3 regions of the Neobacillus terrisolis genome follow, and region 3 is predicted to be linked to each of the others. Evidence: riboswitches for the same ligand, from Rfam matches in the RefSeq annotation. Region 3 holds a riboswitch; each other region holds the start of a gene.

Region 1 (10,560 bases), on a different contig from region 3:
AGATTTAGATATGGATGTAATCGGTTTTGACCCATTCATCTCTGTTGATACAGCATGGAATCTATCTCGCAACGTCCAACGCGCGATGACACTTGAACAACTATTTGCGAACTGCGATTATATTACTGTTCACGTTCCTTTAACAAATGATACAAAAGGAATGTTCAATAAAGAAACATTCAGCATCATGAAGGATGGAGTAACGATTTTGAACTTCTCTCGTGGTGAACTGGTAAATGAAATTGACATGGCTGTTGCACTAGAAGATGGAAAAGTTGCAAAGTACATCACTGACTTCCCGAACGAAAATGTGTTAACAATGAAAAATGTTGTGCCAATTCCACACCTTGGTGCATCAACACTTGAATCAGAAGAAAATTGCGCAATTATGGCTGCACGTCAAGTGAAGGACTTCCTTGAAACAGGAAATATCAAAAACTCAGTGAACTTCCCGAATGCTTACCTTGATTACACAGGTAAACGCCGTGTCGCTGCATTCCACAAAAACGTTCCAAACATGGTTGGACAGCTTACAGCTGCTATCTCAGGCTATGATTTGAACATCGCTGACATGGTAAACAGAAGCCGTGGCAATTACGCTTACACAATGATCGACATTGACGAAAAAGTAAACGGCGACGTCATCCCTGGCCTTGAACAAAAAATCAACCAAATCGAAGGCATCGTAACAGCCCGAATCATCTAATCACCTGTTTGACACAGGGGGACGGTTCTCCTGATTCAATTTTGAGCGTTCTTACGACTAAAAAATGAAGCTGACCTAAATGTAAGAAACTACATTTATGGTCAGCTTTTTTGATTTTGGTAAATTTTCGTGAATACTGGGTATAGTGAATGACTAAACTGTGACTTTTGGTATATTGATTTCCACGCCTCTATGCTATCTTAAAATTAATCATTTTGAAGTAAAAATGTAACATGGAGGGATACAGATGAGTTGTGGATGCAGTTCAAAATTAAAAGATGGACAAGCTATTGTGGATCATGTGAAGGAAAAGGGGAAAGAAAACTTTGCTCCAGATGTGGCACATGAAATTACATGTGAATGCGGAGAAACATTTGTATTAGAAAAAGTAATTATGAATTGCCCAAAATGTGAAATGACTTACGCAGTAACACCTTGCGGGTCAAGTGATAAAAACAATATTAAGCTTGCAGGGATAAAATACGCATAAGTAACAAACAAAATAACAAATGGCCCCCCTTATTTGATGAGGGGGCCTATTTGTTATGTACATCCTCATTGAGGAAAAGTTCCTTTTCTTAGGGAGTGGACATCGAAAAATGAATCACAAAAACCGTCCCTCTATTTCAAACCAATTTGCACATTATAGGTTTGGCCGTCGTTCAGTGTAATGGATAGTTGGTAAGTGCCGGATGTTAGGCCTTTTGTACTTAGATTGAAGATATATTGGTTGTCATTTAAATCATATCTGAAGAAATTTCCAGTTGTGGCAGCGCTTGTTGAAATGGCTTCCTCTACTCCGCTTGCATCGGTACTAATTTTTTGGTAATAAATCGAAGCAATAGCATCCGTAACAAACGCCCCGTTCGCATCTTTTAACTGAAACTTCACAGGCACTGTGCTGCCAGCTTTAAAAATACTTGTCCCATTTTGGTTGATTGGTTGAAGCACTCCACCGAAATCGTATTCAACAGTATAGTGAATCTCAATTTCATTACCAGCCTGATCTTTAACAGTGATAGATTTCTCTCCAACTGTGCTCGTATCGAGTGTTCCGCTTTCCTCAGAAGCAAGGCCAGATGTTGCATCACTTGCAGTCCAATTTACCACTTGGTTTAGCTTATAGGCCCTGCCATTTTCAATCCCTTCAAAGACCGGAGCTGTTTTATCAAACTTAATTGTAATCGGATCGGAAGAACCTGTATTTCCTGCATAATCTTTAGCGGTTCCGATAATTTCATGAGTACCGTCTTCAGTAACTGTAACAGGGGCGCTAACAGAACTTTCATCAACGCCTGATCCACCTTCTTCGTCCTCAGCAGTGAAGGTTACCGTTACATCCTTGTTATACCATCCATTTTCATTTGGGGAACTGTCAGGTGCACCAGTCACAACTGGTTCAATCGAATCATACATGTAGGAAAAGCTTACTTCTTCACTTTTATTCTTTGCAGCATCAACAGCAAATAAAGTTACGGTATTTAATCCTTGAATTGGAGTTGGTAATGCCAAGCTGTGTGTTCCAACGTCAAAGAAACCTTTTGATTCACCATTAACAAAAACTTCACTAGACTCATCTAAAGAAAACTCAAAACCCGCAGGCAGTGAAGCAGCATTAAAAATGCCATTTATTGAATTTACTAAAGTTAAGATTGGAGCAGTTGTATCTGCTGGAGCTGGTGAGTCTGCAACAACCTGAATCGTAACGTAATCTCTATCTTTATTCCAAACCTGATTGTTTCCTGTTGTAACGTTTGAAGTCATAATAACCTCCAGGGAAAGTGGACCAGGGGTGGTACCTTCCGGAATCGTGTATTTAAGATCAATAATTTTTGGAGTATTAAATTCACTGGCTGCAAACTCCAACGTTTTATTATGTTGAGTTTGTCCGCCAAGGTTAACTGTAACCGTAGCAGCATCTGTTGCTGGTTCTTTCCCGCCACCATCTGGGACAAGCTCTATTTGAACAGGTACAGTTATTGTTTCACCTGGTTTACCTGAAATAACAGTGTTCTCTTGAGCGACAAATTCATTTGCAACTAATTCTCCATGAGCTAATACTGAGGTAGCTGGCAGTATACCAGAAATAGCAATTGCAGCAGTTGTGTAAAGCGCCTTTTTCGTTAAAATATTAATATAGCTTTTTTTCATTTTAAAATCCTCCTCTTAATAAAGGTAAGAGGGTCGGTTACACTACTCGCTCCACTAAGCCCAAGTGTCCAAATAAAGGCTAAGCATCATTACGCCCCTTTAAGTTGTCAGGTGCCACTGAATCCTCCAATGGCCGAATAAAATTTGATAGTACATTCGTATCAAATTCAGTAGAATATTAAAACGATTAATTATATAGTGCTATACACCTATACTTTAGTGGCCACTAGTATATGTAAAAACCTATATATCTATTATATTCGATATAAAGAACAACGAAATGAAATTTAGTCGACAAATTCCGGCATACCCTGAACTGTATTGAGGAAATTCTACATGGATTTTAATCCAACCCTAGGGAATTAGTATGTTTTTTATCACTGTAAAATAATACTATGTTATTACCATACAAAACAAAGTATGATATAAGAAACAACTAAAATATAGCAGGTAATAAAAGAGGGTAACAGATGGAATTGCATTCTGATCATATATTGCTACAAATGTTAATGGTTTTATTCCCGATCATTTTACATCAGGCTCTATTAAACAATCGTAAATTAGAAGAAAAAGAGTCCTTTTATTGGGGAATGGTTTTTACGGTTACAATGGGATTGTGTTTAGCTTTTGCTATAAAAATAGATGACGGGGTTTTTCTAGATTTGCGAATGGTTCCGTGGTTTTTAGGTTTCATTTATGGAGGAAAAGCAGTAGGTATTTTTGTCACAACCTTTTATGTGGTGGTTCGCTTCTTTGTAGGTGGTGACGGAATGATCCCTGCTTTTATCGTATTGCTATTAGGAAGCCTGGTGATTTGGAGATTCCGAAGCTACTATTTAAAATGGGAACGAAAGAAGAAGATTCTCTTTTCAATCCTTTTTCTTATCATTTTATCTAGCTTAATCCCGGTTTTTGGAACTATCCTATTAGATAAATCATTAACAACGAGTAGGCTTTTCATCAATATAGGATTTGTTACAACAAATGCGATAACTTTATGGCTCGCTGTCCATTTGATGGAGTCCTATCAAGAAAAGCAGGATTTAGTAAAAGAAATTCAAAAAAACGAAAAATTACAAGTGGTTGGACAGGTGGCAGCAAGTGTAGCCCATGAAATTAGAAACCCAATGACGAGCGTCCGTGGATTTATTCAATTACTGTCAGCTTCAAAAAATATAAATATAAATGAAAAAAACCAACTCCAACTATGCCTGGATGAACTTGATCGAGCAAATGCGATTATTTCTGATTATCTAAGTTTAGGGAAAAATCCAGAATTGGAGCAGCATGCGGTGTTGGATATTACCAAACTTGCTACGCGATCCGTCGATACGCTTACTTCTTATGCAACGATAAATGGTGTGAATATAACTATTGATGCTTGTGTTAACGCTTATGTTATGGGCAATAACGGACGATTCCAGCAAATGCTTGTGAATCTAATTAAGAATGGGATTGAAGCAGCCCGTCCAAATGGGTATGTAAAAGTGAAGGTTTCCATGATCGACCAGCAGGTAGAAATCATCGTTGAAGATGACGGGGTAGGAATGACGCCTCAGCAAATGGAAAACATCGGTCTGCCCTACTACTCAACAAAAGAAAAAGGAACAGGTCTAGGACTAATGGTTACTCTCCAAATCATCAAAGAGATGAATGGAATTTGGAACGTATCAAGCCAGCAAAATAAAGGGACTGCTTTCAAAATTTACTTTCCATCGGTTAAAAACGAATAACAAATAGAAAAGTTCAGCTGCCTTGAAGCATAAAGAGGTAGCTGAACTTAATTTATATTATCGGTAGAATAAATAAGATTTTTTATTTGTACTCATTATCCTGAGGTTGATAATTTTAAAAGAATAAGAGGAGTATTTGTTATGAAGATAAGTAAACAAAACGCAGAACATTACATATGGGGAGATAGTTGTGATGGATGGCATCTAGTAAAATCTAAAGAATTAAGTGTCATTCACGAAAGGATGCCAGTAAAAACTTCAGAAGTGAGGCATTTTCACAACCAAGCACGTCAATTTTTCTTTGTTTTATCCGGTAATCCCACATTAGAAGTCAATGGTGAACGTATAATTTTAAACCCTCAAGAGGGAATTGAAATAGCACCTTTTACACCACACCAAATGATTAATGATTCAAATACGGATGTTGAATTTTTGGTAATTTCTCAACCGACGAGTAAAGGAGATAGAGTATTAACAAAAGAGTAATTTGATTAGGTATTCAACTAATAGGGAGAGCGTTGAAGATCGGAGTTGTCATTACTGACAGCTCTTTTTTTGTCCTAAAGGTCAGTATTATTTTTATCAGCAAGAAATGCCAAGATTATTTAGCAAAAACAATATGTTATAATTATCCAAAATAATGTTTTCAGTTACATTCTTTTGTAATGGGTCACGAAAATACTTCTTATAAAGTAATCCATAAAAAGGAGAAACCTATGAAACACATAACCTTTAAAAATATAAATCATCTAGGCAAAGTTGTATTTGAAAATGAACTATACGAACATATTCATAATCCTGAAATGCTGTTAATGTATGATAGTAATTTTATTAAGTTTAAAAGAACGCCGTCTTTGGCTGAATTAAAACAAGCCGAACATTATTTAAGTTCGTTTCATTTAAGATTTGGGCAAGAGCATCTTAAGTTTTATTTCCCTGAAGGTGAAAAATTAACTTCAGAACTTATCGGTTATTTAAATGGATCGCAATATCAGGTGGGCTTTTTAGAGTTATATGCGATTCAACCTAATCAATTTCCCGCAGTGAAGGAAGACCCGGAAATCAAAATCCAACCAATTACGAATGCTTATTTGAATGAATACTTAGAATTTCAGTATGAACAGGATAAACTGTATGGCATTGGATACGCTGAGCAAAGACGGGAACAGCACAAGAGGAATTTTCATAACGAAAATGTGCTCCAACTACTTGCTTATTACAATGGGATTCCAGCGGGTTCAGTGGATATCATTCTTTCGGAGGATACAGCGGAAATTGATGGTTTAACCGTACTAGAACCGTTTCAGAAAAAAGGCATTGGGAGCAGGCTACAAAAATATGTGATGGAGCATTATTTTGATAAGACTGTCATTTTAGTAGCCAGCGGTGATGACACACCGAGGGAGATGTATCGCAGACAAAACTATCAATACCTTGGATTTAAATATGAAGTGATGAAGGTTTATCAATAATATATGAGTTTACAATGATGCCAGTTTGTTTTCAATTAGCTGGCATTTTTTTTGTTGGAAAGGCCATTGAGAACCGTTTTTTCGAAATCAACATGATACTTATAACCAATAAGAGATATTGGTGTAAGTTTTAACAGAAAACAACCTGAAATTTATAACCAATAAGGGTTATTGGTGTAAGTTTTAACAGAAAACAACTTGAAATTTATAACCAATAAGGGTTATTGGTGTAAGTTTTAACAGAGAACCACATAAAATTTAAAACCAATAGCAGCGATTGGTGTAAGTTTTTACAGAAAACATCATAATTTTTACAACCAATAAGGGCATTAGGTAACCTATTTTCAAAAATCATTGTATTTTCGGTTACTAATCGGGCTTTTTTTCACCCGTACAGCGTAATGGGATAAGCCCCATACATCTTTTGGTAATAATACGATATTTAATTGAATAAAAATGATATGAAATTTGAATTTATAAAGCCGAAAATGACTAGAGTAAAATCTGGAGGGGATCTGGTGAAATCAGTTGGAATCTTAGGCGTTGGTCAGGCAGGTGGCAATATAGCAGGGATAGCATCAGCCTTGGGTTTTCAAACCGCACTTATCAACACGAATCAACGTGATGGATTAGTGAACACCAGCGTAGAAAAGAAGTATTTTGTTCCAGGGTATAATGGTGCTGGTCAGGATAGATCATTGGGAATTCAAGCCGTTCGTGACCACTATATCGAGATAATTGATTTTGTGAAGCGGTCATTTAAGGGGGTAAAGCTGTTATTAGTAGCCTTCTCTACAGATGGGGGTACCGGATCTGGAATGGGTCCAATCTTGATTGATCTTTTATTAGATCAATTGTCTGGTTTAAAGGTCGGGGCTATTGCGATCGTCCCGGAACGAAACGTGCTAGCAGGGAACCGGATCAATACTTCGCAGTGTATTGAAGAACTCTCCAAAATCGATACAATTTCATCCGTTTTTCTCGTCGACAATGACCAGGTCCGCAAGCTGAATCCACAATCAAGCAAACAGGAAATATACTTGTCTGCGAATCATCAAGTAATGGAAGCAATAAATCACGTTCTTAAAGTCACCCAAAAAAGCTCGTTTTTCGGGAATTTCGATGAAACAGATCTTATGAATTTACTTGCCACAAGAGGGGTAACGATCATTGCGTCTACTCCGATTAACGATGCTAAGACAACGGCAGATATATCTTCTAAAATACAACTTTCTTGGGCGAATTCGATATTCTGCCCTGTTGAATCACAAGGTGTCATTCGAGCTGGGCTCATTTATGAAGGGCCAGAAAATATTTCAAAGCTCATAAATGTCCCGTCCATTTTTCAAAAGGTGGGCGAACCGTTGCAGTTATTCGAAGGAACCTATATTTCAGATGCTGATCCAACATTCACAACAATACTTGCCGGATTATCCTTTCCAACCCGTCGCCTTCAAAACCTAGAAGAATCTCTAGAAAGAAATAAGGATCGATTACAGAAATTAGTGAATAAGGAATACACCCAGACCTACAAATCACGGGCTACATGGGCAACCGATCTAAAAGCAAAAAAACCAGAAAAACAAGCTGGATCACTAACCCTGAAATTATCGAAGTATCAGAAATAGGAGCAAGGGGACGGTTCTTGTGATTCTTTTTCGGAATTTGAATAAGAAATCATCGCTCAACAATGAAACTGAATAGAACCGTAGCTATTCAAAAATGGAGCAGTCTGTGAAAAGAAGCTCACAACCTTTCAGTAAATAGGTTGTGAGCTTCTTTAAGTTAATACGGGGGCAAGCGTTTTTCATTGATTATCCTAATTTCACGAGATATTCTAATATTCATAAAAATGATTTAGATATATAATTTAATTAGAAGGAAAGGGAGAAATATTTCATCCGTTATAAAAAATTTCCTGTAATGAGAGTGGGAGGTTTGAAGAAGATGAAATGGATCAAAAAGCTAAAAGACAGGCTCACAGGATTGACCGATGCTATTGCCCGTTTCCCGTTAACGACTGCATTCCTTTTGGCTGCAGCGGTGATTAATGCTTACGATATCAATGCAGAAAAGGAAATCCTTACAAAGTACCTTTTAACATTTTTAGTCGGTGCATTTTTAAGTTTCGTATTCCAGGTTGTATATGAACGGTTTTTTTCAAAGTTTTCAACCAGGTTAATTTTAATGGGATTAGTAGCCTTACTAACTGCGGGATACTACCTGATCATTTCACAAGCACCGAAGCTCAGCATGGAGATAGAGATTAGAACTGCGGTGGCCTTGTTTGCACTGCTAATTGCCTTCATTTGGGTTCCAGTTATAAAGAGCGATATTAGTTTTAATAAAAGCTTCATGATCGCATTTAAATCCCTGTTTAATTCCTTATTCTTCTCAGGTGTTATTTTTGCAGGGATCAGTATTATTCTGCAGGCTATTAACCAGCTGATTTTTACCATCGATTATACAGCTTTTCCACACACAGCTAATATTGTCTTTGTTTTATTTGCCCCGATGTATTTTCTATCGCTTATACCGGTGTATCCAGGAGCGGCGGATGATATAACTAAAAAAGAAGAAGCCATTCATCAAAAAGAAGGAATAACGAAGGCAGCCTATTGTCCAAAGTTTTTAGAAATATTAATATCCTATATTCTTATTCCATTAATTGCAGTATTCACATTAATCCTCGTCATTTACATTATCAAAAATGTCGGTGGGGAATTTTGGAAAGATAATTTATTAGAGCCAATGCTGGTATCCTACGCGATTACAGTTATTCTTGTCTATATTTTAGCTAGTGAGATCGAAAATAAGTTCGCCATCTTTTTCAGAAAAATTTTCCCGAAACTGCTCGTGCCAATAGTTCTGTTCCAAATTACTTCTTCGATTTTAAGTTTAGAAGAAACAGGGGTTACACATACCCGTTATTATGTAATTTTGTTCGGTATTTACGCGGCGGCAGCGGGTAGTTTATTAAGCTTTATCTCTGTCCGTAAAAACGGAATCATCGCTGCGATGTTAATTGTTTTTGCAGCAGTATCGATTGTGCCACCAGTGGACGCATTCACAATAAGCAGAACGAGTCAAATTAATACGCTACAAACCGTGCTTGAGAAAAATAATATGCTAGAAAATAATAAGATCAAACCGAATGCATCGATTTCTGAAAAGGACAAGAAATCGATTACGAATGCGGTTTATTACTTAACTATGATGCAATATGCTAAGAAAATTGAATGGCTCCCGGATGATTTCGAAGCGTATAAAGATTTTTATAATACTTTCGGCTTTTATGAATATCAAGAGCCAGTCAAATCGAATCAACCGGTTTTCCTCAGCTTGGAACAGTCCGCTCCAATAAACATCAAAGGCTACGATACTTTTGTTCAAATTGATTTTTATATGAACGATAAAAATAAAGACGAAAGCATTTGTGAAATTGAAAAGGATGGTAAAAAGTACAATCTGTTAAGAGATAATAACAAGGATCAAATTATTCTTAGATTAGTAGGTGAAAATGAACAGGAACTAATCAGCTTTAAAACACAAGAAATCTACGATAAATTTTACAATTATAATTCACAAATGAAGGGGGTAATCACAGCAGAAGAAGCAACCTTCACAAAGGAAAATAACCGAGCCAAAATGGCAATAGTCGTCCAAAACGTTAACATCGAAAAATTCAATGACCAACAATACAACAACGCCTTAGTATTCGTGTTCGTGGAGATAAAATAGGGTGCAAGGGTAGGGTGCATAGGGACGGTTCTCCTGATTCATTTTGGATATTTTAACTTGAACCAATTAAAAGAAGCTCATAACCTATTTCAAAATAGGTTGTGAGCTTCTCTGTTTGTGAAGAAAACCCTTTTTCTTCAGTCTCAACTCTCAACTGCACTTCTTTAATTCTATTGATCTATTTCGTTTTCATTTTCGCCATCGGCTGTTAACGTCTGACCAGGTGGCCTTTCGCCTCGCTGCAAATCCTCAATTGCCAAGCCAAAATCCATTTGTAAATGGGGGTAATCTTTGAAGTTCACCCAATCACCACCCCAATCGAAACCCAATTGTTTTGCAATAGTTACCACTTCAGTCCAGTCAGCCACGCTGTTTCCGTTACCATCAAACTGTCTATCCCAAATGACCTCTCCAGAGGGTAACTTAATGGCAAAATCAACGGCGAGGCCAAAATTATGGTACGATTCGCCACCTCTGGCGTTTGTAACAATGCTTCCTTGTAAAGAGCGCCCCTTTTCATACAATCGATCCTGATCTTCAGCACTGCGGAAACCATCAGTTATGATGATGGTAATTCCTTTTGCTGCTATTTTTTGTATTAATTGATTTGTACGCTCTTCCACAACGGGGTGGAGCGAATCCGGCATAGGAACGTCTTGTTTCACTGCTGCTGATTTTGTAAGGTACTGATAATATATGAAAATAGCAAAAAGAACAAGGAGTAACGTGATAAAGGTACTTCCAAACCACTTTATTC
Region 2 (10,560 bases), on a different contig from region 3:
GGTGTTGCCTCCGTTAATTCCTCTACTTTTTCTTTTATAAAAAACAAATCATCACTTACCTGCTCAATCGTTTGGCGGACTTGCTCTGATGTTGCTTTAACCTTTTCAACGACTTCCTCTGGGTTTTTTATTATGTGGGTTACCTTTTTTGTCGTTGACTTGCAATTGGCCGCTACCGCATCACGGGTTGATTTGTCGAGCAGGCTCAAAGCTCCCCCTGCCAAAGCTCCTAGAAGGACCCCTTTCCAAAAGTTTCTTGCTTCACCCATTTATTCTTCCACCTTTCGAAGTTCCTTCTTAATCTGTTGCAGTAATTGGTCACAACCATCTTTGACTAAATGATAAACTTGTTCAAAATTTCCTGTGTAATACGGGTCTGGAACATCTTTATCATGATGCTGATCAGTAAAATCGAGAAGTCTTAAAACCCTCGCTTTAGAGTTAAGCTTGTTTAATTTTTCAATATCCTTTTGATTTTGACTATCCATCGCAATAATATAATCAAACTTTGATAAGTCTTCTGAGTTTATTTGTCTGGCCACAAGTCCATCTGCGTTAATCTGGAACTTTTCGAGAATGTTTTTGGTTCCTTGATGCGGGGGATGTCCGATATGCCAGCTGCCTGTTCCAGCAGAATCAATTTGGATTGTATCCTCCAGGCCTTGCTTTTTCACAAGATCACGAAACACAGCTTCAGCCATTGGAGACCTGCATATATTCCCTAAACACACGAATAATACTTTTATCATTCATTTTCCTCCTTTTCCTTATTCTCTCGATATTTGCATGAACTTTCAAGTCCATTAATCAGCTTGGTTTGTTTTCGTTGACATTCATTTATGAACATGAAAAGATGAGGGAAATGAACTTAGAAAGGATGACCCATTGGATGAACTTATCCCAAAAGTCTGTTGAAAATGTTGAATTCATGATCGAAAAAATAAAGGAAAAATTAAAGGTATTAAATTTTGGTGCCATTAAACCGTCCCATTTTGATGAGGAAATGTACGAAGAGCTTAAAGATATTTACGACCTTGTCATGAAAAAAGAAACCTTTAGTATTAGTGAAATGCAAGCAATTGTAGAAGAATTAGGAAGCCTGCGTAAGCAGGATTAATTGTTATCCACGGCCATACATCAAAAAAAATAGGGGATTTCTCCCCTGTTTTTTTTCGGTTGCAAAGTCACACTTTTAATCAATTTTATTGCTCTTCTTGTTCTGTTAAAATAATTGGTCCGTCCTTTGTAATCGCGATCGTATGCTCGTATTGAGCTGAATTTTTGCCATCGATTGTTCGAGCTGTCCAGCCGTTATTGTCCATCTTTGAATCCCAGCTCCCAACATTAATCATCGGTTCAATTGTGAATACCATTCCCTCTTTAATCCGGCCACCTTTACCTTTAATTCCAAAGTGAGGGATATCTGGTTTTTCATGAATAACCGCTCCAATTCCATGGCCGATAAAATTCCGAACGACCGAAAACCCTTCAGACTCAGCATAGGATTGAATGGCATAGCCAATATCTCCAATTCGATTTCCAACTTGAGCCTGCTCGATGCCTCGGTATAGCGCTTCCTTTGTCACAAGCAAAAGCTGCTTATTTTCTTCAGAAATCTCCCCTACACCATAGGACCAAGCCGAATCAGCTAAATATCCATTGTAATTAACCACCATGTCAACCGTAACAATATCTCCATCCTTTAAAGGCTCCTGACGAGGAAACCCATGGCAAATTTCATCATTTATACTAGCACAAGTAGCATACTGATAGCCTTGGTATCCCTTTTGCTCAGGGGTTGCACCGTGCTCAAGCAAAAAATTCTCAACAAACTGGTCAATTTCCCAAGATGAAATGCCCGGCTTAATTAGTTTAGCTATTTCTCTATGACATGCTGCAAGAATTTCACCCGCTTTTTTCATTCCTGCAATTTCTCGATCTGATTTTAAAATAATCATTTACGTTCCGCCTTTCTCAACATCTGATGCTTCTATAATAAATGTATATACATAAATAACTTGCTTTGTCATACTTTATTAGTATATCACGGATCTATGTAGATACTAACGATTAGCATTCAATGTGTGACAAACTATTCAAATTATTTCACCAAAATTTTTCGTTCGTTGTATGGAACATTCTTTTCACCTTTGTTATAATAAAATTATATTTTAATTAAGGTGTGTGAAGCTTAATGATAGGTGATCGTGTTAAAAGGCTTCGTCAAGAAAAGAAAATGTCATTAACAGAACTTGCAGACCATGCTGGGGTTGCAAAATCCTATTTAAGTTCATTGGAACGTAATCTCCAATCCAATCCTTCAATCCAATTCCTGGAAAAAATTGCGAATGTGCTTGGAGTTTCAATTGATTATTTTATTCTTAATAAACCGAATACAGACCAATTAGATACTGATTGGATTAATTTAGTAAAAGAGGCCATGGCTTCAGGTGTAACAAAAGAGCAATTTCGAGAGTACCTTGAATTTAATAAATGGAAAATAAACCAAAATAAAGGCAAAGAGACTGACTCATAAGCGTTCAGACTCACTCCAAATTTCATACCCTTGAGGGATATGATTGGCAGTGAGTTCTGAACCTTTTATTTTAGAGTCAGCCTCTTAAATTAGAATTTAGGCTCAAGGCAAAAGTCTATACTTTCTTCCGTTCGTTCTTCCACCTATTCCTTCTTCCCCATATGTACCTGATAATTCATTATTAAACTGTTTTTCCTTTTAAAAATAATCTTATTTCGTCTTTATCAATTCCTAGTTCTAGCGCTTCGAGGATCAGCTGAACCCATTCTACATCCAATTCATCATTTGTTTTTGATTTTGTAGTCATTTGTTCCTCCACCTATACCAGGAAGTCCAGCCACCATAGTACACTTCTTATGGAAATGACCTTAGATCTGTGACTTTGCGTCCCTATTTTTCAATAGGTTTGCCCTTATCTGCATCGTTTTTCTTATATTTTAACTTGTCTGAGGCAATAAGTGTGTATTTTTTTGTCAATTTAGAATATTTTTTTAATACAAATTTTGACAATGTCATAATGATTATTACCTACATTAGCTGAACTACCTTTTTAAATTTCCTGAAACTGGAGATACTACACCAAATTGCTACTAGTCCATTGGTAATGTGAAATGTTGTCGATAAGTTTTTGGTTAAATTGTGAACTTTATGTGTCTATTTTCTGAAAATTTAGATAAAATATTATTATATATTCAACCTATTTAATATAAGGGGGTATTTCCATGACGGTTTGGCATATTGTAAATATCGTTGGTCCACTTATTATGATGGTTGGTTTCGGATTCTTCCTTGACCATATTTCAAAGCCGGAAGTACCAGTACCTATTGAGGAAAGTAAAGAGTAATGAAATATTGATCAAACGGTCATGACCATAGTGGTTGATGACCGTTTTTCTTTTTTTATATAGGTGTTAAATTGGGCTGTTGATTTCCGCTCCAGGCGCTTGCTTTCCGCGGGGCGGGCGGTGAGCCTCCTCGGAGCTAAAGCTCCTGTGGGGTCTCGCCTGTCCCGCTGCTCCCGCAGGAGTCAAGCGCCTTCCGCTCCAATCAACATTGCGTAAAAAATCAACACTGAGCTTTAACAGATAGTCGCAGTAACGAAAGCACTAAGCAACATATTAAAGAGCTTTTGCAAACATCATTTGTAATTGAAGTGACGTATACTTATGATAGTTTACATCTATCTAAATTTTCAGTTTGACCGTCAAAACAATTTAGGGAGAGGTGGTTCAAGCATGGCAAGAGAAGTACAATTTGATGATAAAAATGTAATTTTAAAACTGAGTGGTGCAACAGCACTTTTCTCCCTAAGATTCCACTTAAAAATACCTTTTAACACTATCAAGAGTGTATATGTTGACAGTTTTGATGCCCCCCAATGGATGCTTCGGATGCCTGGAACTTCTATCTCCGCCCTGAATATTTTCGAAGGTAGTTTTAAATACGCTAATGAGTGGTACTTTCTCTCTTACGAAAATAAAGTTCCTTTGCTAATAATCGAACTGGATGGTCACGAGAAGTATAACTATGTGATTTTTGAAATTGATAACCCTACAAATGTTGCTTTTGAAATCCGTAAACATCTCCGAGAACTGGAAAGTTTATGATTTTTGGGCAAGACCGAAAATCGCTCTTTTTTTCTTTAAATTTTTAACAATACACTTTAACAGAGGCATAAAGAAAAATGATGCTCATGGGGGGTGAGCATCATTCTCTGAGTGTTATATTCAATAAAAATATTGGGGGGTTTGTGAACTATTGAACAATTTTATTATATACCAAATTGGGTGATTTTTGTGTGAAGGAATTGTGAATAAATTCACAATAGGCTATTGTTATATAAAATTTTTGCACATTATTTTATGTTCCTTCGGGCATGCTACAACTCAGAAAGAAAGGAGTGGTCATGTTGGGGCGTGGTAAAGCTTACGAGCACAAGAAAAAAAATCATCCCGGCAACTTTCCGGAAAACAGCATAACTGAGAAACATTCAAAGGAAAGAATTGGCGATGAAGAACTAATTGTCGTTCAAGAAGCATTCAAAAACCGGGTTGATGGAGAAGAAAATACTTAACAATAGTTCTTTGGCTGTCGTATAAGATACGATGGCCAATATTTTTCACTCTGAGATATCAGCCAATTTCCAAAGATCCACATTCTTTAACCAGTCTGCCATTGCTTTAATATCCTTCGCAAAAACTCGATCCTTCTTAATGGTTTCCACTACTTTTCTCCCCTCCAGATAACATTCCCTTGTCGCATCTGCCATCTTTTCAATCCCCCAAAACTCCACCGCTTGCATGGCACAGATGAACTCAATCGCAATCACAAATCTTGCGTTCGAAACAATTTGATAAGCATGTCTGGCGGCGATCGTTCCCATGCTAACATGGTCTTCTTGGTTTGCAGATGATGGAATTGAATCGACGCTTGCCGGATGTGCTAACGTTTTATTTTCTGAAACAAGTGATGCTGCGGAATATTGCAGGATCATGGCTCCAGATTGCAGGCCAGGTTCGGGGCTTAAAAATGGTGGCAGATCATTTAATTGCGGATTTACTAAACGTTCAATTCTTCGTTCGGAAATATTGGCTAGTTCTGCGACAGCAATTTTCATAAAATCCATCGCCAGGGCGATTGGTTGGCCATGGAAATTTCCGCCTGAAATTACTTGTGAGTTAAATATTAGTGGATTGTCGGTGGCCGCATTCATTTCGATTGTAAGCTTTTCTTTTACGTAATCAAGTGCTTGCCATGTAGCTCCCAGTACTTGTGGAATACAGCGAAGTGAATAGGCATCCTGAACACGAAGCTGCCCCTGATGTGAGATTAGTTTACTATTTCTTAAATAAGCTCTAATCCGCTTAGCTGTTTTGATTTGCTGTTTATAACCTCGTACTTTATGGATTTCTTCAGAAAAAGCATCGATAATTCCCCGTAATCCTTCAAGAGACATAGAAGCAATTAATTCGCTTTGAAGGGCTAGTCTTTCCGCTTCAAGATAAGCAACTGCCCCCATTGCGGTCATCGCCTGCGTTCCATTGATTAAGGCCAAGCCCTCCTTCGCCTCTAGCCTGATCGGAGAAATTTTTTCTCGCTTAAAAGCTTCCATTGTCGGAATCTTTTTTCCATCATAATAGACCTCTCCTTCTCCGATTAGGAGGAGAGCAAGATGGGACAATGGTGCTAGGTCACCACTTGCACCTAAGGAGCCTTGCTGAGGAATAACGGGATGAATGTTCCGGTTTACTAATTCTACTAATGTTTCAATCACAACTGGCCTTACCCCGGAGTACCCCTTTAGCAGTGCATTTGCCCGTAGGACCAGCATGGCTCTCGATACTATTTCCGGAAAGGGCTCCCCAACTCCACAAGCATGTGATCGAATTAAATTTAGTTGTAAATCTCTAACCAGATTTTGATCAATTAGTACATCACTGAATTTACCAAATCCAGTATTAATCCCATAAACAATTCTTTTCTCTGAGACAATTTTTTCAACAACCTGTTGGCTTTTCTCAACTCGTCTTAAGCTTCCTGTTACTGCAGAAATTGTTTCATTTTTAAATAGTATCTTAGAAAGTTTTTCTATTGTTAACGATTGTCCCGTTAAGATGACCATCCTCTTTTCCTCCTTTAAAGAGAAAAATAAAGAAAAGGCTGGTCTGTTCAAACAATTAGGTTTGAAAGATTCCAGCCTCTTAAAATCAGTGATGTATGATTATGTTTGGCACAATTTTTTGATGAAGATGATAAAAATCCATCCCTTATCTACTATAAACATATGCATCAAATCAATTTTCGTGAACTTGCATTTATTTCTTAGCCATGATAAATAAAATTATTGTTTAGTTTATTAAACAAATACTCTTCGTTTGAAGGGCTATTGGTGACCCAAAATTGCAATACGTAAGAGATTTAGGTAACTAATAAAGGCTATTGGCGACCCAATTTACAATACGTATGGGATTAAGGTAACTAATAAGGGCTATTGGTGACCCAATTTGCAATACGTATGGGATTTAGGTAACTAATAAGGGCTATTAGTTACCCAATTTGCAATACGTATGGGATTTAAGTAACTAATAAGGGCTATTGGCGACCCAATTTACAATACGAAAGAGATTACGGTAACTAATAATGAAAATTGACGACCCAATTTACAATACGAATGAGATTACGGTAACTAATAGTGAAAATTGGTGCCCCAATTTACAATACGAAAAGGATTTGGTAATTAATGATTTCGAAAAAATCAACAGTATCGTATAACATGGCCAATTTCTTAAAAATTTTATAAATACTACTTTAATTTTAAATTCTTTAGTGCATCAGCTAGTGCTGTATTAATTGGTTCATCTTCTTTATTTTGCTGTTTCAAATATTTTTGTACAGTTCGTTTATCTACTTTTCCGCGAGACTCTTTATTACGGCGTTCCTGGAATGAGGATAGTTTTTCGCGATAGCCGCATTTACATGTGAAAATTTGCCCGTCGCCTTCTCCGCGAAGCTCTAGTTTTTTGTGACATTGCGGACAACGTGCATTTGTTACCCGAGCGACATTTTTGCGATGGCCGCATTCCCGGTCCTGACAAACAAGCATTTTGCCCTTTTTACCATTTACCTCAAGCATTGGTTTACCGCAATCTGGGCATGCTTTTGTCGAGATATTATCGTGTTTGTATTTTTTATCGCTAGCTTTAATTTCTGCTACAATTTCTTTTGTGTAACTTTTCATTTCCTTAATAAATTCATCTTTTCGCAGCTTGCCTTTTGCGATAGCTTCAAGTTTTTGTTCCCACTTAGCCGTTAACGCTGGAGATTTTAATTCATCAGGCACAAGGTCTAATAATTGTTTTCCTTTTGAAGTGATAAAAATTTCTTTACCCCGCTTCTCAATCAAGAAAGAATTAAACAGCTTCTCAATAATATCTGCGCGAGTTGCAACTGTACCTAATCCTCCAGTTGACTTTAATGTTTCGGCAAGTTGTTTATTTTGTGCTTCCAAATACTTTGTTGGGTTTTCCATTGCCGATAGCAATGTAGCTTCATTAAAACGTGCTGGAGGTTTGGTTTGACCTGATGTTTGTGCGATTAGTTTGATATTTACTGTATCCCCTTTTTCAAAACGAGGTAAAATTTGCTCTTTCAAGTCATCTACTGAATCATCATCTTCAAAGTGATTATTATAAACTTCCTTCCAACCACTTGATAATATTGTTTTCCCTCTAGCAACAAAGCGCTCATCGCCGATTTTTGCATGGAGTGTTAATTGTTCGTATTCAAATGCTGGGAAAAGCACAGCTAAGAAGCGTTTAACAACCAAGTCATAAATTTTTCTTTCTTTATCTGTGAATGCCGAATAGTTAACATAGCCTTCTGTTGGAATGATTGCATGGTGATCGGACACTTTGCTATCATCCACAAATGCTTTAGAAGTCTTTATAGGTTTGGTTAAAATCTTATTTGCTAATGAACGATATTCACCTACTCCACAAGCCTTCAATCGTTCTGGAATCGTTCCAACAATGTCTTGAGAGATAAAGCGCGAGTCTGTACGAGGATACGTCAAAACTTTATGTTGCTCATAGAGCTTTTGCATAATATTTAACGTTTCTTTTGCAGAGTATCCAAAAATTTTATTCGCATCACGCTGTAATTCCGTTAGGTCATAAAGACCAGGAGCAAAGGATTTCTTTGCCTTTTTCTCAACCTCGGTCACAATGGCATTTTGTTGGCCCAGTTTTTTTACAATCGCATCGATCTTGTCTTTATCAAAGCTGCGACTATTTCCTTTTGCATCTTGCCAAGACAGCTTTAAGTTGTCTGTTGTTTGTGCTTCTATACCGTAATAGTTCTGCGCTTTGAAATTTTTAATTTCGTCCTCCCGGGCTGCGATTATCGCCACCGTAGGCGTTTGTACACGACCACAGTTCAGTTGGGCATTAAATCGAGTGGTTAATGCTCGCGTTGCATTTAGCCCGATAAACCAATCTGCTTCCGAACGTGCTACCGCTGAATGATACAGATTTTCATACTCCTTACCATTCTTTAGTTTTTGAAAGCCTTCTTTAATTGCTTTGTCTGTCACGGAAGAAATCCAAAGGCGTTTAATTGGTTTATTTACTTTTGCTTTTACCAGAATCCAACGAGCAACCAGTTCACCTTCGCGACCACTATCCGTTGCAATTACAATTTCCCCTACATCAGATCGCTGTAATTGGCTCTTGACTGCATGAAATTGCTTACTGGTCTGCTTAATAACGACAAGCTTTAACTCATTTGGCATCATTGGTAAATCTTCTATTTTCCACGTTTTATACTTTTCATCATAGCTTTCCGGATCTGCAAGCGTAACCAAATGTCCCAGCGCCCAAGTGACAATATATTTGTCTCCTTCTAAAAAACCGTTTCCCTTTTTATTACAATTCAGTACTCGAGCAATATCTCGGGCAACTGAAGGTTTTTCAGCAAGTACTACACTTTTTTTCACTTTTGATAAACATCCTTTCGGAATAACATTTAATTTTTAATATATCATACAATGTCATAAAATGCAGACCTGTTGAGGAAGAGGTTATTAAGAATCGACCTTATCCATCTAAATCTAAAATCTCGGTATATATTAAACCCTTTCGCTTCTCTTCCCGATATTTTCCAAACCATTATAATGATATAATTATTTTCAGCAACAAATCATGCTATGTCTTAAAGGGAAACGGAGAAACCAGATGAGAATAAGAGATTGGGATCGAAATTTAAAGATTAGATTATATGGCGAAGCATTAATGAACATCTCATTTTGGATGTTTTTTCCCTTCCTTACTATTTATTTTGCAGAAGAGTTCGGTAAAGACAAGGCAGGCCTTCTATTAATTTTTTCACAAGCCTTTTCCGTGTTTGCCAATTTAATAGGTGGTTATTGGGCCGACCGGTACGGGCGCAAACGAATGATGGTTCTTTCTGCCTGCGGGCAGGGGATTTGTTTTATCGTTTTTGGATTGGCTAATTCCCCGTTGCTTGACTCTCCATGGATTGGGTTTATCTGCTATGCATTCATTGGGATCTTTGGTGCCTTTTATTGGCCAGCAAGTCAAGCAATGGTCGCAGATGTCGTTGACGAGGAAAATCGCAATCATGTATTTGCTATTTTCTATACTTCCATTAATATTGCCGTGGTGATCGGACCTTTACTAGGGGCTATTTTTTATACAAATTATCGAGTTCAGCTTATGTTCGTAGCCGGAACAGCCTGTGTCTTGCTAGCATTTATCCTGGCTAAATGGACTAGAGAGACAGCTCCATTCTTTAGAAATCGAGATACAACAGGGAATCATCGTTGGTTTTCCTTTCTTACCAATCAAATGAAGGATTATCGAATTATTTTAACAGATAGAATCTTTTTATTGTTTATTATTGGCGGGGTTCTAGTTGCACAAACGTTTATGCAGCTTGACTTGCTTATCCCAGTCTACACAAAGGAAAATGTTCAAGAACAAACTTGGTTTACATTAGGTGAATGGTCCTTTACGATTCAGGGTGAACAAGCATTTGGGATACTTTTATCGGAAAATGGTCTATTAGTTGCTTTATTTACCGTATTGGTAACGAATTGGATGGACAAATTTCGGGAGCGAAATGTATTTGTCCTCTCCTCCTTGGCATATGCCATTGCCATCATTCTCATCGGGCAAACAAGCTGGATATGGGGTTTAATCTTTGCGATGGGCATTTTTACACTCGGTGAGTTAATGGTTGCAGGCCTTCAGCAAACCTTCGTTTCCAAGCTGGCTCCTGAGCATTTACGTGGGCAATATTTTGCCGCAGCCAGCCTGCGTTATACGATTGGCAAAACGATTGCTCCGATTTCCATCCCTTTGACGGTGTGGATTGGCTATGACTGGACAATTGTATTGTTAAGCCTCTTAGCCGTGTTAAGTGCAGTCATTTTTTGGCTGATGTTTTCTATGTATGAGAAGCAAACGAAACAAAGTCCAGCCAAAGGCTCAGCTTAATAGATTAGA
Region 3 (10,560 bases):
TTTAAACCGTTTTTGCCCATCATTCCGGCAATATTAAGCTTTTCAACAGCAGCTCTCGATTTTCCGTTCCCGGTTTCGTGGATCGCGATTGAAGCAAGCAGGTTCGGGTTAATATTATATTTTCTTCCTGCTTTGATAAAATGTTCACCCATACTGCTTAATTTACCTTTTAGCGTTGAATTTAACTTGCTTAATGAGACGTCTGAGTAATCCAAACTCGTTTTGGTACTTGAAATATTAGTATCCTTTATGTTTTGGAGAATGGGAGATGGAAGGCTAAAGAAATTGCCTTCTAAAGTTTCAGGCTGTTTCATAGTAAGGTTCGCTTGATCACCAAGAAATACTTGCATCATTGTTTCAAACATTTCTCCTTGTGGGAGTGGATTGGTTTCATTATTCTTCAGGCTGAGACTTTTGGAGATGGACAGCAAAGCCATATTTTTAAACCAATCTGTATTAATTGGACTGAAGCTCATGATTTATTCCCCTATAAAAAGTATTTTGAATGTGTTTCAATCTATTATTTTATAACGACAAAAAATGAAGATGGGTTTAATAGTTTACATTTTTTTGGCCGAGTAGCGTTTGTTATTTTATAAAAACTACCTTCCGCTTGAAAGGAGAGCAATTTGTGATTCAATTAGCTTCTATGATGCCCACAAGTCCTAAAATATTGGAAAATAACAGCAACAACAATTCTCTCGAAAATAATGCTTCTGCATCATTTATGGACCTGTTTAATGAGCTTATGCAAGAAAATGAGCAGCAGGGAGAACAAGAAAATGATCTTATGTTTTTAGTCAATTTATTGATAGAAAAAACAATCGATCAAAGTAACACCCCGGTTAAATTAGTAGGCTCAGAGCCTAGTGATGAAAACAAGCAGGAGGCAGCTGACAAAGTAAGTACGTTAATGAGCTCGATTCTCGAAGCTGTCGACGACCCGAATGGGCTAGTCAATAAAAGGCTTGTTGAAAAATTAAAACAGCTACTGGAGTCAAATAACACTATAGAGAATACAACAGTGGAAAAGTTCGCCAAACTGTTTTCAGAAGAGGTTTCGAAAAGTGGCAAACAGGATTTTCAAACGATCCAATCCTATCGAAAATCTGTTAAAGAGCAAATTGAAAATATTCGATCAGGAAATAACAAAGCAATATTTTCACCAATGATTGAGCAAAAATTGGACATGAATAAAGACGGTAAAGAGGTAGTGTTTCAGTCTCTTAACCGAGTCAACCAGAACATTTTTACCGGAAGTAATCCAAACCATGATAACAATCAAACAGCGAAGGTTCCAGCCGAAAACTTTGCTGCTGAAGTAATGAAGTTAATCGAGAATAAAGCCCAACTTACAAAGGCTAATGATTTGATACAAGCCAGGTTTTCCCTTACGCCTGAACAACTCGGCGACATTGATGTGAAAATTACCATCCATAAGGGTCAGGTGCTTGCACAATTTATTGCTGATACCGCAATCGGGAAGGATGCCCTGGAATCACAAGTATCCTTATTGCGAACTTCTTTGCAGCAGCAAGGCTTTCAGGTTGATAAAATAGAGATTTCTCAAAACAGTCAAATGCTTCAGCATTCTTTTTCTCAACAAGAGGAAAGGTCGCGACAGGAACAATCCCAACAGCGCTTTTCCAAAAAGAAGAATAATCAAGAAGAATTTTATCAAAGTCATGCCGTTATCGATGATCTAAAAAATAAAGGTGTGGAAAGCACACTCAACTTACTTGCTTAAAAGGAGGAACAGTCATTTTGACCACAATTGATTCTTCTAGAATAACAACAAGCACAAGTACAACCAGTCAAACAACCCAAAAGAACAATGAATTAGGGAAAGATGTTTTTCTGAAAATCTTAACCACCCAATTAAGAAATCAAGACCCGACCAACCCGATGGACGACAGGGAATTTATTACGCAAATGGCTCAGTTCAGCATGCTCGAACAAATATCTAATTTAAACCAAGGATTTACTAATTTTGCCAATAACCAAAAAGAAGACATCAGCCAATATTCTAATATGATTAACAAAGAAGTATCGTGGGTTAACAGTGAGACGGGCCAAACAGAAACAGGAGTCATTAAAGGTATTGTAAAAAAGGATAATCAGTTTTATTATCAAATTAACGAAGCTGAGATTCCTGTAGGCGATATTATATCCGCAAAAGAAATGTAATTATAAAAACTAACATCAATCAGGAGGTCATATAAATGCTTCGTTCATTAAACTCAAGTGTGTCTGGTATGAAAGGGTTCCAAAATAAATTAGATGTTATCGGTAATAATATCGCCAACGTCAATACAGTTGGCTTTAAAAAGAGCCGGATTATGTTCCAGGACGTGTTAAGCCAAACTGTCCGAAGCAGCTCAAACCCGGTCCCAGGTGGGGCTGGTGCGATCGGTTCAGGTGGAACAAACCCTGTGCAAATTGGTTTAGGTGTAAAAACGGCTTCAATTGATACGTTGCACACTCCAGGAAGTCCAACAACCACTAACCTTGCCTCAGATTTATATATTGATGGAAATGGATTTTTCGTGGTTCAAAACGATAATGGAGCTAAATACCTTACGAGAGCAGGAAACTTCGACCGTGATGGTGCGGGGAACTTAGTGAATCCTCAAGGTTATAAAGTATTGGATGCCAACCGTAATCCAATCGTTATTGATTCTGATGCTTATGTCGCTTATACAATCGATTTCAATGGGGTTATCAAAGGGATTGCAGCAAACGGCACCTCCACAGAAATTGCCACGCTTGGAACTGTTGTGGTATCCAATCCGGGCGGATTAAAGAAAGTGGGCGGTTCACTGTATGAAATTACAGGAAATTCCGACACGGAAACAAATATTGATAACTTGATTAAACGCCGAACCGATAATAATGCAGGTCAAATTGTCTCCGGGCAGCTAGAAATGTCCAATGTTGACCTTTCAGAAGAAATAACCGAAATGATTATTGCACAGCGCGGTTTTCAGGCAAACTCAAAAGTAATCACGGTTTCCGATTCGATTTTAGAGGAGTTAGTGAACTTAAAACGATAATAGTTAAACAAATGAGGGGAAGTATTTAAGCTTTCCCTTTGTATCTTTTTGTGGTGGTGAGTGAGAAAGTTGAAATCAAGAATCGTACAAAATAATAGTGACATTAAAGTATATGATTTTAAAAAAGCACTTCGTTTATCTATGGAGCAGGTCCGAGTTTTAACGAGAATTCATGATAATTTTGCTTATCAGCTTGCTTCGTCTATTTCTACTCAGCTCAGAACAATTGTTGAAGTGGAAGTAGCTTCTGTTAATCAAATGTTATACGAAGAATTCATTAAACAATTACCGGCGTTTACGATTTTAAACGTGTTCGAGACCTCTGAAAAAGGCCGAATGATCATGGAATTGAAGTCTGAAATGGCTTTTGCCATTATGAATCGCCTCCTTGGCGGCAGTGAAATGCCGGCTTATCCTGAAGATAAAACAACTTTAACTCAAATTGAAAAAAATATTCTTCACAAGCTGTTTGAGGGATTTGTCGTCAATTTAAAGAAATCCTGGAAGGACCTAATGAATTTAAATTTAGAAGTGATTGAGATTGAAACTAATCCTCAATTTTTACAGGTCGCGATTCCAAATGAAACGGTAATTGTTATTGCTTTTAATATTAAAATCGGCGATATGTCGGAGCTCATGCATATTTGCATTCCTTATATTATTTTAGAACCGTTTCTGCCTAGATTATCATCCTATCAATTATTCTCCACCCGTAATAAAACGAAAAGCAAGGAAGAAACCAGTGTCCTAAAGAACAAAATTGAAGAACTGAAAATCCCTTTAAGCGTGGAATTAGGACGGGCGAAAGTATCGATTGAAGAATTTTTATCGTTAAATGTTGGCGATGTGATCCAGCTCGACCAATTATCGGACGAACCGTTAAAGGCCATGGTCGGAAGGGAAGTCAAGTTCCTTGTCAAACCGGGAATAAAGAAAACTCGCCTTGCAGCTGAAATCGAAACTGTTTTAGAAAAAGAGGGAAAAAAAGATGAGTAATGACGCGAAAATTTCTAAAGAAGAATTAGAAGCGCTCCTTGGGGAAAGCGAGCAGGAAACGAAGCCCTTTTTATTTGCCGATTTAGAAGAAGAGTCTTCTAAAAGTGGACTGGAGGATTCGGTCAATTTAAACCTGCTAATGGATATATCGTTAGAAATCGTGGTTGAATTGGGAAGAACAAAGAAAAAAATTAATGAGATTTTAGATCTGTCACAAGGGTCGATTATCGAGTTAGATCGTGTTTCCGGCGAACCAGTTGATTTATTAATTAACGGAAAAATAGTCGCCAAAGGAGAAGTTGTTGTTATTGACGAATATTTCGGCATAAGAATAACGGAAATTTTAACTAAAACGGTAAATTAATATTAGAAGAATGGGTGCTCCAAGTCCAATGGCTGTGGGAACACCCATTTTTTGTTGATGTAACTAGAACTAAACGCTTTAAAGAAAATGCCGTTATTCTCTATTAGACAATTTTACAAGCAGTTCGGAGGAATAAATGATGATTTCTAATGATCTTCGTTTTTCTGGATTAGTATCAGGAATGGATACTGAGACACTTGTTTCGAAATTAATGGACGCGGAAAAACTACAATTAAATAAAGTTTTGCAAAATAAAACAAGAACGCAATGGAAAATGGATGCGTATCGTGACATCAATACGAAATTTTTAGATTTACGCTCTTCGATGCAGGATCTGAGACTTGAATCAACCTTTAAACGGAGTAAATTGTCTTCGTCTGATACAAGTTTAGTAGACGTATCATTAAAAGGGACTCCATCCAGAGAAGAGTATGTTATTTCCTATGCCAAGCCATACCAAGCGGGAACGCCTGCCTCAGTTAAATTTGCTGCTGCAGGTGTAAGCAGTGATTCCGCTCAGTTTGGTACTGGGAAGGGATTTAGTTTTACCTTGAATAATGAAACGGTTGAACTTACCAGCAGCGATACAATGAAAAGTTCGATTTCAAAGATTAACGCTCTTTCGGACAAGACTGGGGTAACGGCAAGCTATTCAAGTGGTGACAATGCGATTATTTTCACTTCTAAAGACCCGATGACTAATATAAATATTGCTAATCTTTCCAATAGCAGCAATGTATTAAACATCGCAGCAGGTATGGTCAGTGAAACACAAAATGACTTCCCGTCAGGTAATGCGACTGGTGCAATTGGAAGCTCATCAACCAAATCGGTAGATGGTGAGGTAACCATTAACGGGGTTAGCATAACGATTAAAAGTAATAACTTTACCTATGATGGAATCGCCTTTAATTTAAAATCAGCCATTCCAACGGGCAGTACTCTGACCGTTACGAAAAAAGCTGATGTGGATTCTATCTTTGATGGAATTAAAAGCTTTGTAGATAAATATAACGAGACGATTAAAACGTTGCACGAGACAATAGATCAAAAGCGCTACCGAGATTTCAACCCCCTTTTAGATGAGCAAAAAAAGGAAATGAGCGAAAAAGAAATCGAACAGTGGGAAGAAAAGGCGAAAAGCGGCCTCCTGCAAAATGACCGGAACATTGCTGGAGCAATGGATAAAATGAGAAGTGCACTAAGCGCAAAAGTAAGCGATAAAGACTCAGCAACAATAAATAGTAACTTTGATACATTAGCTGAAATTGGTATTACAACGAGTACGAATTATCGAGATAATGGCAAGCTGGTTATTGATGAAGCCAAGTTAAAAGAGGCGCTCGAAAATAATATTGAAGATGTATCCCGTTTATTTTCAAAGAAATATGAGACAAGCAATGTTGAGAATGATACAGTGAATAGCTCCGAGGAATTTCAATTTAGTGGTGTTGCTTGGAGGCTATATGACCAAATCAATGAAACGATCAAACAAATAACAAAAACGGCAGGTATTACGAGTGATTCAACCTTGTCTAAAGCTTTAAAAGGCTTGGATGATCAAATTGACTCTTGGGAGAAGAGGCTCGAAAAAAAGGAATCGTATTATTGGAAGCAGTTCACGGAAATGGAGAAAGCGATCCAAAAGGCTAATACGCAAAGTGGATGGCTAATGCAGCAATTTGGTGGGGGAATGTAATCTTGTTTAAGAGGAAAGAAGAATTATTAAGAGAGTACTACCACCTTTCTTTACTATTAAATGAAATGAACCCACAATCGATTGATCCTATTCAACGGCTTTTAGATGAACGAGAACAATGCATTACAGAAGTAAACAGACTGGATCGGGTTTATGGAAGAATGATTATGAATCCAGTTATTAAAGAGCAGTTAATAAAAATTATCAAAGTAGACAGGGCGATAAAAGAAAAATTACAAGCAATGAGGCAATCTGTTCTTGCTGAATACTCAGCTGTTAAAAAAGAGCAAACGATAAAGCATCATTATGGAGAGCCCTCAGTCGTAAATAGCGGCTTCTTCTATGACAAAAGAAAATAAGGCGAAGGATTGAAAACAATGTCATTGAAAAACCCTTATCAGGCTTATGAAAATAATCAAGTATTATTGGCCAAAGGTGAAGAACTGACGCTCCTTTTATATAAAGGTGCAATCAAGTTTATTGAACAAGCCAAAATGGCCTTGGAAAAAAATGATTTTACAAGAGCGAATAATCGGATCAGCAGAGCGCAAAACATTATCAGTGAATTAATGGTAACGCTAAAAATGGACATTGAAATTTCTCAATCATTGATATTACTATATGACTATATGAAACGAAGATTAATTGAAGCGAATTTAAAAAAGGATCCGCTTATTTTAACGGAAGTTCAAGAGATGCTCTACGAAATACAAGACACTTGGGCAGAGGCAATGAAGCTAGCAAAACCTTCTTAACGTGAACATTTTGTTAAGAAGGATTTTTTTTGCTTTTTTTCATTGTTATATTTGGAATATCATTGTAATATTATTTTAATAGACAATATTCGATAATAATCGATAATTTATGTCCGTAATTTTGCGATTTTTTTAAAACAATAATTAGTACATTACAATCCGATAAAGGCAAACCTGGGGAAATCCAGCGACGCAAAGCTACAGGGGCTAAGGTCACCAATTATGGGTGATGATGCCAGCCAGCTACCGAAGAGAAGAGTACCTTTATTAACTATTCTTCGGAATAGTTTTTTTTTGTCCAAAATTCCTTTATAAAGAACGACAAATAATTCCAAAACAGGTGATAACTCGTGCAAACAAACTTTACTATTCTCCAAAACGCACTTGATGCTTCTGTGTTGCGACATAATACCATTTCAAACAACTTAGCGAATGTCAACACTCCAAACTATAAGCCACAAAAAGTGATCTTTGAAGAAATTCTAAGAGGAGAAATATCAAACTACAGCTTCAGTGGCAAGTTGACGAACTCGAAACATATTCCGTTCGGGAATAATTCAATAAACAAGCCATATGTGGCCGACCAACCTTTCACGATGCAAAATAACGGCAATGGTGTAGATGTTGATAGTGAAATGAGTGATTTAACAAAAAACCAAATTTGGTATCAAACATTAACCTATCAAATAAGTGAAGAGTTTAATCTATTAAAAACAGCTATTAGAAGTAGATAGGAGATAGATTATGTCAATGTTTCATTCATTAAACATAAGTTCTTCTGGTTTAACCACGCAACGTTTAAAAATGGATGTTGTTTCAGCAAATATCGCTAATGCAACGACAACACGAGGCAGATTTGTCAACGGTGAATGGGTTCCATATCGCAGAAAAATGGTTGAAGTACAACCACAAGGTACGGCGCCGTTCAGCAAATATTTAAACAGTGAAATGAATGTGAATGGTGTCAAGGTGACCAAGATTTCTGAAGACAAGACTCCGTTTCGGCCAGTCTATGATCCCACTCATCCAGACGCAAATAATGAAGGCTATGTCATGATGCCAAACGTTGATATTACGAAAGAAATGGTTGATCTGATGAGTGTTTCAAGGGCATATGAAGCAAATGTTACAGCATTTAATGTTGGCAAAAACATCGCAATAAAAGCATTGGATATTGGAAAATAAGGAGCACTGAACGATGAATATAGATCAATTAACTACTTATCAAACACCATTGTTTGAAAATAATCGGGATATTAAGCCTGCTTCAACTTCAACCACCTCATTTTCATCTGCTTTAGGAGAAGCAATCGGAAAGGCAAATGAGATGATTGTTCAATCAGAAAAGCTTTCAGAAAAAATTGCAACAGGTGAAATAAAAAATATTCATGATGTGACGATCGCTGCTCAAAAGGCGCAAATAGCACTGCAGTTAACTACGCAAGTAAGAGATAAGGTCGTTGAAGCTTATCAAGAAGTCATGAGAATGCAAGTATAAATACGGCTTATCTTTTATGAAAATAGCGGAGGATATATGAATAAATTCGTTGATTTTAAGGAAAAGATTACACAGTTTTGGAAAAACGTAAGCAAAAAAAATAAAGCGATTTATATTGGATCATTTTTGGGGCTTATTGTCATTCTGAGTGTGGCGATCTTCTTTGTTTCTAAGCCTAATTTAGTTCCGTTATATGCGAATAATTTAAGTCAAAAAGAAATAGGTGAGATTAAAGGCGTTCTCGATAAACAAGGGTTTACCGAGTATGAAATAGCAAGTAATGGGACCCAAATTCTAGTTCCTAATGAAAACGTTCCCGACCTCATCGTAAATCTAGCCTCGGAGGGTTTGCCGAAAAACGGTTCAATCAGCTTTTCCGAACAAACAAAAGACTTAAAGTTCGGAGTAACAGAACGCGAATTAGATGTAATGGAAAGGGAGGTTATCCAAGCTCAATTGGCTAACCTTATCAGCAAAATCAGTGGGGTAAAAAGCGCTGAAGTCATGATTACCCTGCCAAAAGAAAGTGTCTTTATTCGGCCTGAGACAGAGGACAAATCGAGCGCATCGATTATTGTGAACTTGGAGCCGGGTGAGGAGTTGGATACAGGTCAGGTTAAAGCGCTGTACCATTTAGCTGCAAAAAGTATCCCAAACCTGCCAGAAGAAAATATCATCATTACCGATCAAAACGGTCAATTGCTGGCATTGCCAAAAACAGATGATTCAACCTTTGAAGAATTGGATGGCTACGAGAAGCAAAGACAAATCAAGCAAAAGGTAGAGGCGGATATTCAGCGCAGTATTCAGCAAATGCTTGGTACGATGCTCGGACAAGATAAAGTGTTAGTCCAAACCTTTGCAAAACTAAACTTTGATAAGGTAAAAACAAATCAAAGCTTAGTAGAGCCTGTTGATCCAGAGGCGAATGAAGGAATCGCTGTCAGCGTAGAAAAGGTTACCAAAAGCTACAGCGGGCAGGGCGCTGTGCCGGGCGGAGCGGATTCTCCTGCAGAGGATATTGAGTACCCTGCGGCGAGTGAATCAGAAAATAACGAGTACGAGGAAGTTCAAAATCGAGTCAACTACGAATTTAACCGGATTACGAAGGAAATTATTGAAAGCCCTTATACGATTGAGGACCTTACCATTAATGTTGGGGTGGAGCCACCGGAACCTGATGATCCACAGTCGTTAACCCTTGAAACACAAAACAATATAAAAAGCATTATTTCAAATGTAGTTCGTACCGCTATAGATAATAACGGCAATTCGTTAGAAGATGACGAGATAAATAATCGAATTACGATATTCCCAAGAGAGTTTTCCGGAAAGACAGCGAGTGCAGCCGCTTCGTCTTCAGCCGAGGAAAAAGCTTCTTATTTATCCTATATTCTGTGGGGAGTTTTAGCCCTTATCTTGATTGCAGCGGGTGTCTTTTTGTGGAAATATCTCAGTCGCAAAAGCAAGCTTTCTGCTAAACCGACCTCTGAATATTTGGAAGTCAAGAACATTAATGAGCTGGAAAAAGCGTTGCAGGAAACGAAGCCAGTCGATAAAGAGATCCACCATTTAGCCGAAGAAAACATCGATGAATTCGTCAGCTTATTAAGGTACTGGATAAAAGAAGAAAAGGAGGGATAGGATGCGCCAATTAACGGGACTTCAAAAAGTGGCAATATTATTGGTTTCTTTAGGAAAAGAAGGTTCTGCTCCCATTTATAAACGCTTAAAGGAAGATGAAGTGGAACTTATTACGAAAGAAATTTCACGCTTGCAATGGATCGATTCCAAGGTTAAAGAGGATGTTTTAAATGAATTTTATAGCATGGCTGCCGAGAAAAACTCAGTATCAACAGGCGGGGAACACTTTGCAAAAGACTTGCTGGCCCTTTCTTTTGGAGAAGAGAAAGCAAAGGAAATGTTAAAACGGTCTTCGGTAAGGAACCGCAAAAAACCGTTTAATTTTGCTCAAAAAGCAGAACCGGTTCAGATATTAAATCTTTTGCAATATGAAAATTCCCAAACCATTGCCCTTGTCCTTTCCTATCTGGATCCTAAAAAAGCGTCAACGATTCTTTCTTCCTTTTCTCCAGAGAAACAAACGGACATCGCGATGAAAATCGCGCTAATGGATACCGTATCACCGGAAGTGGTGCGCCAGGTGGAGGAAGTGCTTCAAGAAAAACTATCTA

Evidence for each region. A riboswitch is a leader RNA that binds a small molecule or an ion and turns the genes downstream of it on or off. The one in region 3 is predicted to bind cyclic di-GMP.
Region 1: linked by a shared signal. The riboswitch ahead of ACI48O_RS17110 (PxKF domain-containing protein) and the one ahead of flgB (flagellar basal body rod protein FlgB) in region 3 are both predicted to bind cyclic di-GMP.
Region 2: linked by a shared signal. The riboswitch ahead of ACI48O_RS01105 (anti-repressor SinI family protein) and the one ahead of flgB (flagellar basal body rod protein FlgB) in region 3 are both predicted to bind cyclic di-GMP.

Annotation. Positions count from the first base shown of each region.
Region 1 covers NZ_JBKFGH010000027.1:120,291-130,850, reverse strand. The annotation lists gene ACI48O_RS17120 (phosphoglycerate dehydrogenase) at 1-706, shown strand, start outside; gene ACI48O_RS17115 (hypothetical protein) at 954-1,196, shown strand; gene ACI48O_RS17110 (PxKF domain-containing protein) at 1,328-2,857, opposite strand; cyclic di-GMP riboswitch class II at 2,880-2,963, opposite strand; gene ACI48O_RS17105 (ATP-binding protein) at 3,328-4,590, shown strand; gene ACI48O_RS17100 (cupin domain-containing protein) at 4,732-5,076, shown strand; gene ACI48O_RS17095 (GNAT family N-acetyltransferase) at 5,307-6,062, shown strand; gene ACI48O_RS17090 (FtsZ/tubulin family protein) at 6,581-7,690, shown strand; gene ACI48O_RS17085 (DUF4153 domain-containing protein) at 8,010-9,803, shown strand; gene ACI48O_RS17080 (M15 family metallopeptidase) at 9,974-10,560, opposite strand, start outside.
Region 2 covers NZ_JBKFGH010000002.1:146,392-156,951, forward strand. The annotation lists gene ACI48O_RS01080 (YtxH domain-containing protein) at 1-269, opposite strand, end outside; gene ACI48O_RS01085 (low molecular weight protein-tyrosine-phosphatase) at 270-749, opposite strand; gene ACI48O_RS01090 (DUF1128 domain-containing protein) at 890-1,117, shown strand; gene map (type I methionyl aminopeptidase) at 1,203-1,958, opposite strand; gene ACI48O_RS01100 (helix-turn-helix domain-containing protein) at 2,195-2,536, shown strand; gene ACI48O_RS01105 (anti-repressor SinI family protein) at 2,718-2,843, opposite strand; cyclic di-GMP riboswitch class I at 2,861-2,957, opposite strand; gene ACI48O_RS01110 (hypothetical protein) at 3,259-3,381, shown strand; partial or broken gene ACI48O_RS01115 (IS1595 family transposase) at 3,621-3,737, shown strand; gene ACI48O_RS01120 (hypothetical protein) at 3,772-4,143, shown strand; gene ACI48O_RS01125 (hypothetical protein) at 4,446-4,610, shown strand; gene hutH (histidine ammonia-lyase) at 4,656-6,158, opposite strand; gene ACI48O_RS01135 (DNA topoisomerase III) at 6,840-9,029, opposite strand; gene ACI48O_RS01140 (MDR family MFS transporter) at 9,268-10,551, shown strand.
Region 3 covers NZ_JBKFGH010000024.1:73,528-84,087, reverse strand. The annotation lists gene ACI48O_RS15525 (glucosaminidase domain-containing protein) at 1-476, opposite strand, end outside; gene ACI48O_RS15520 (flagellar hook-length control protein FliK) at 632-1,747, shown strand; gene flgD (flagellar hook assembly protein FlgD) at 1,765-2,187, shown strand; gene ACI48O_RS15510 (flagellar hook-basal body complex protein) at 2,223-3,053, shown strand; gene fliM (flagellar motor switch protein FliM) at 3,114-4,049, shown strand; gene fliN (flagellar motor switch protein FliN) at 4,042-4,413, shown strand; gene fliD (flagellar filament capping protein FliD) at 4,550-6,112, shown strand; gene ACI48O_RS15490 (hypothetical protein) at 6,115-6,471, shown strand; gene fliS (flagellar export chaperone FliS) at 6,490-6,867, shown strand; cyclic di-GMP riboswitch class I at 7,025-7,118, shown strand; gene flgB (flagellar basal body rod protein FlgB) at 7,218-7,601, shown strand; gene flgC (flagellar basal body rod protein FlgC) at 7,612-8,052, shown strand; gene fliE (flagellar hook-basal body complex protein FliE) at 8,066-8,365, shown strand; gene fliF (flagellar basal-body MS-ring/collar protein FliF) at 8,402-10,009, shown strand; gene fliG (flagellar motor switch protein FliG) at 10,011-10,560, shown strand, end outside.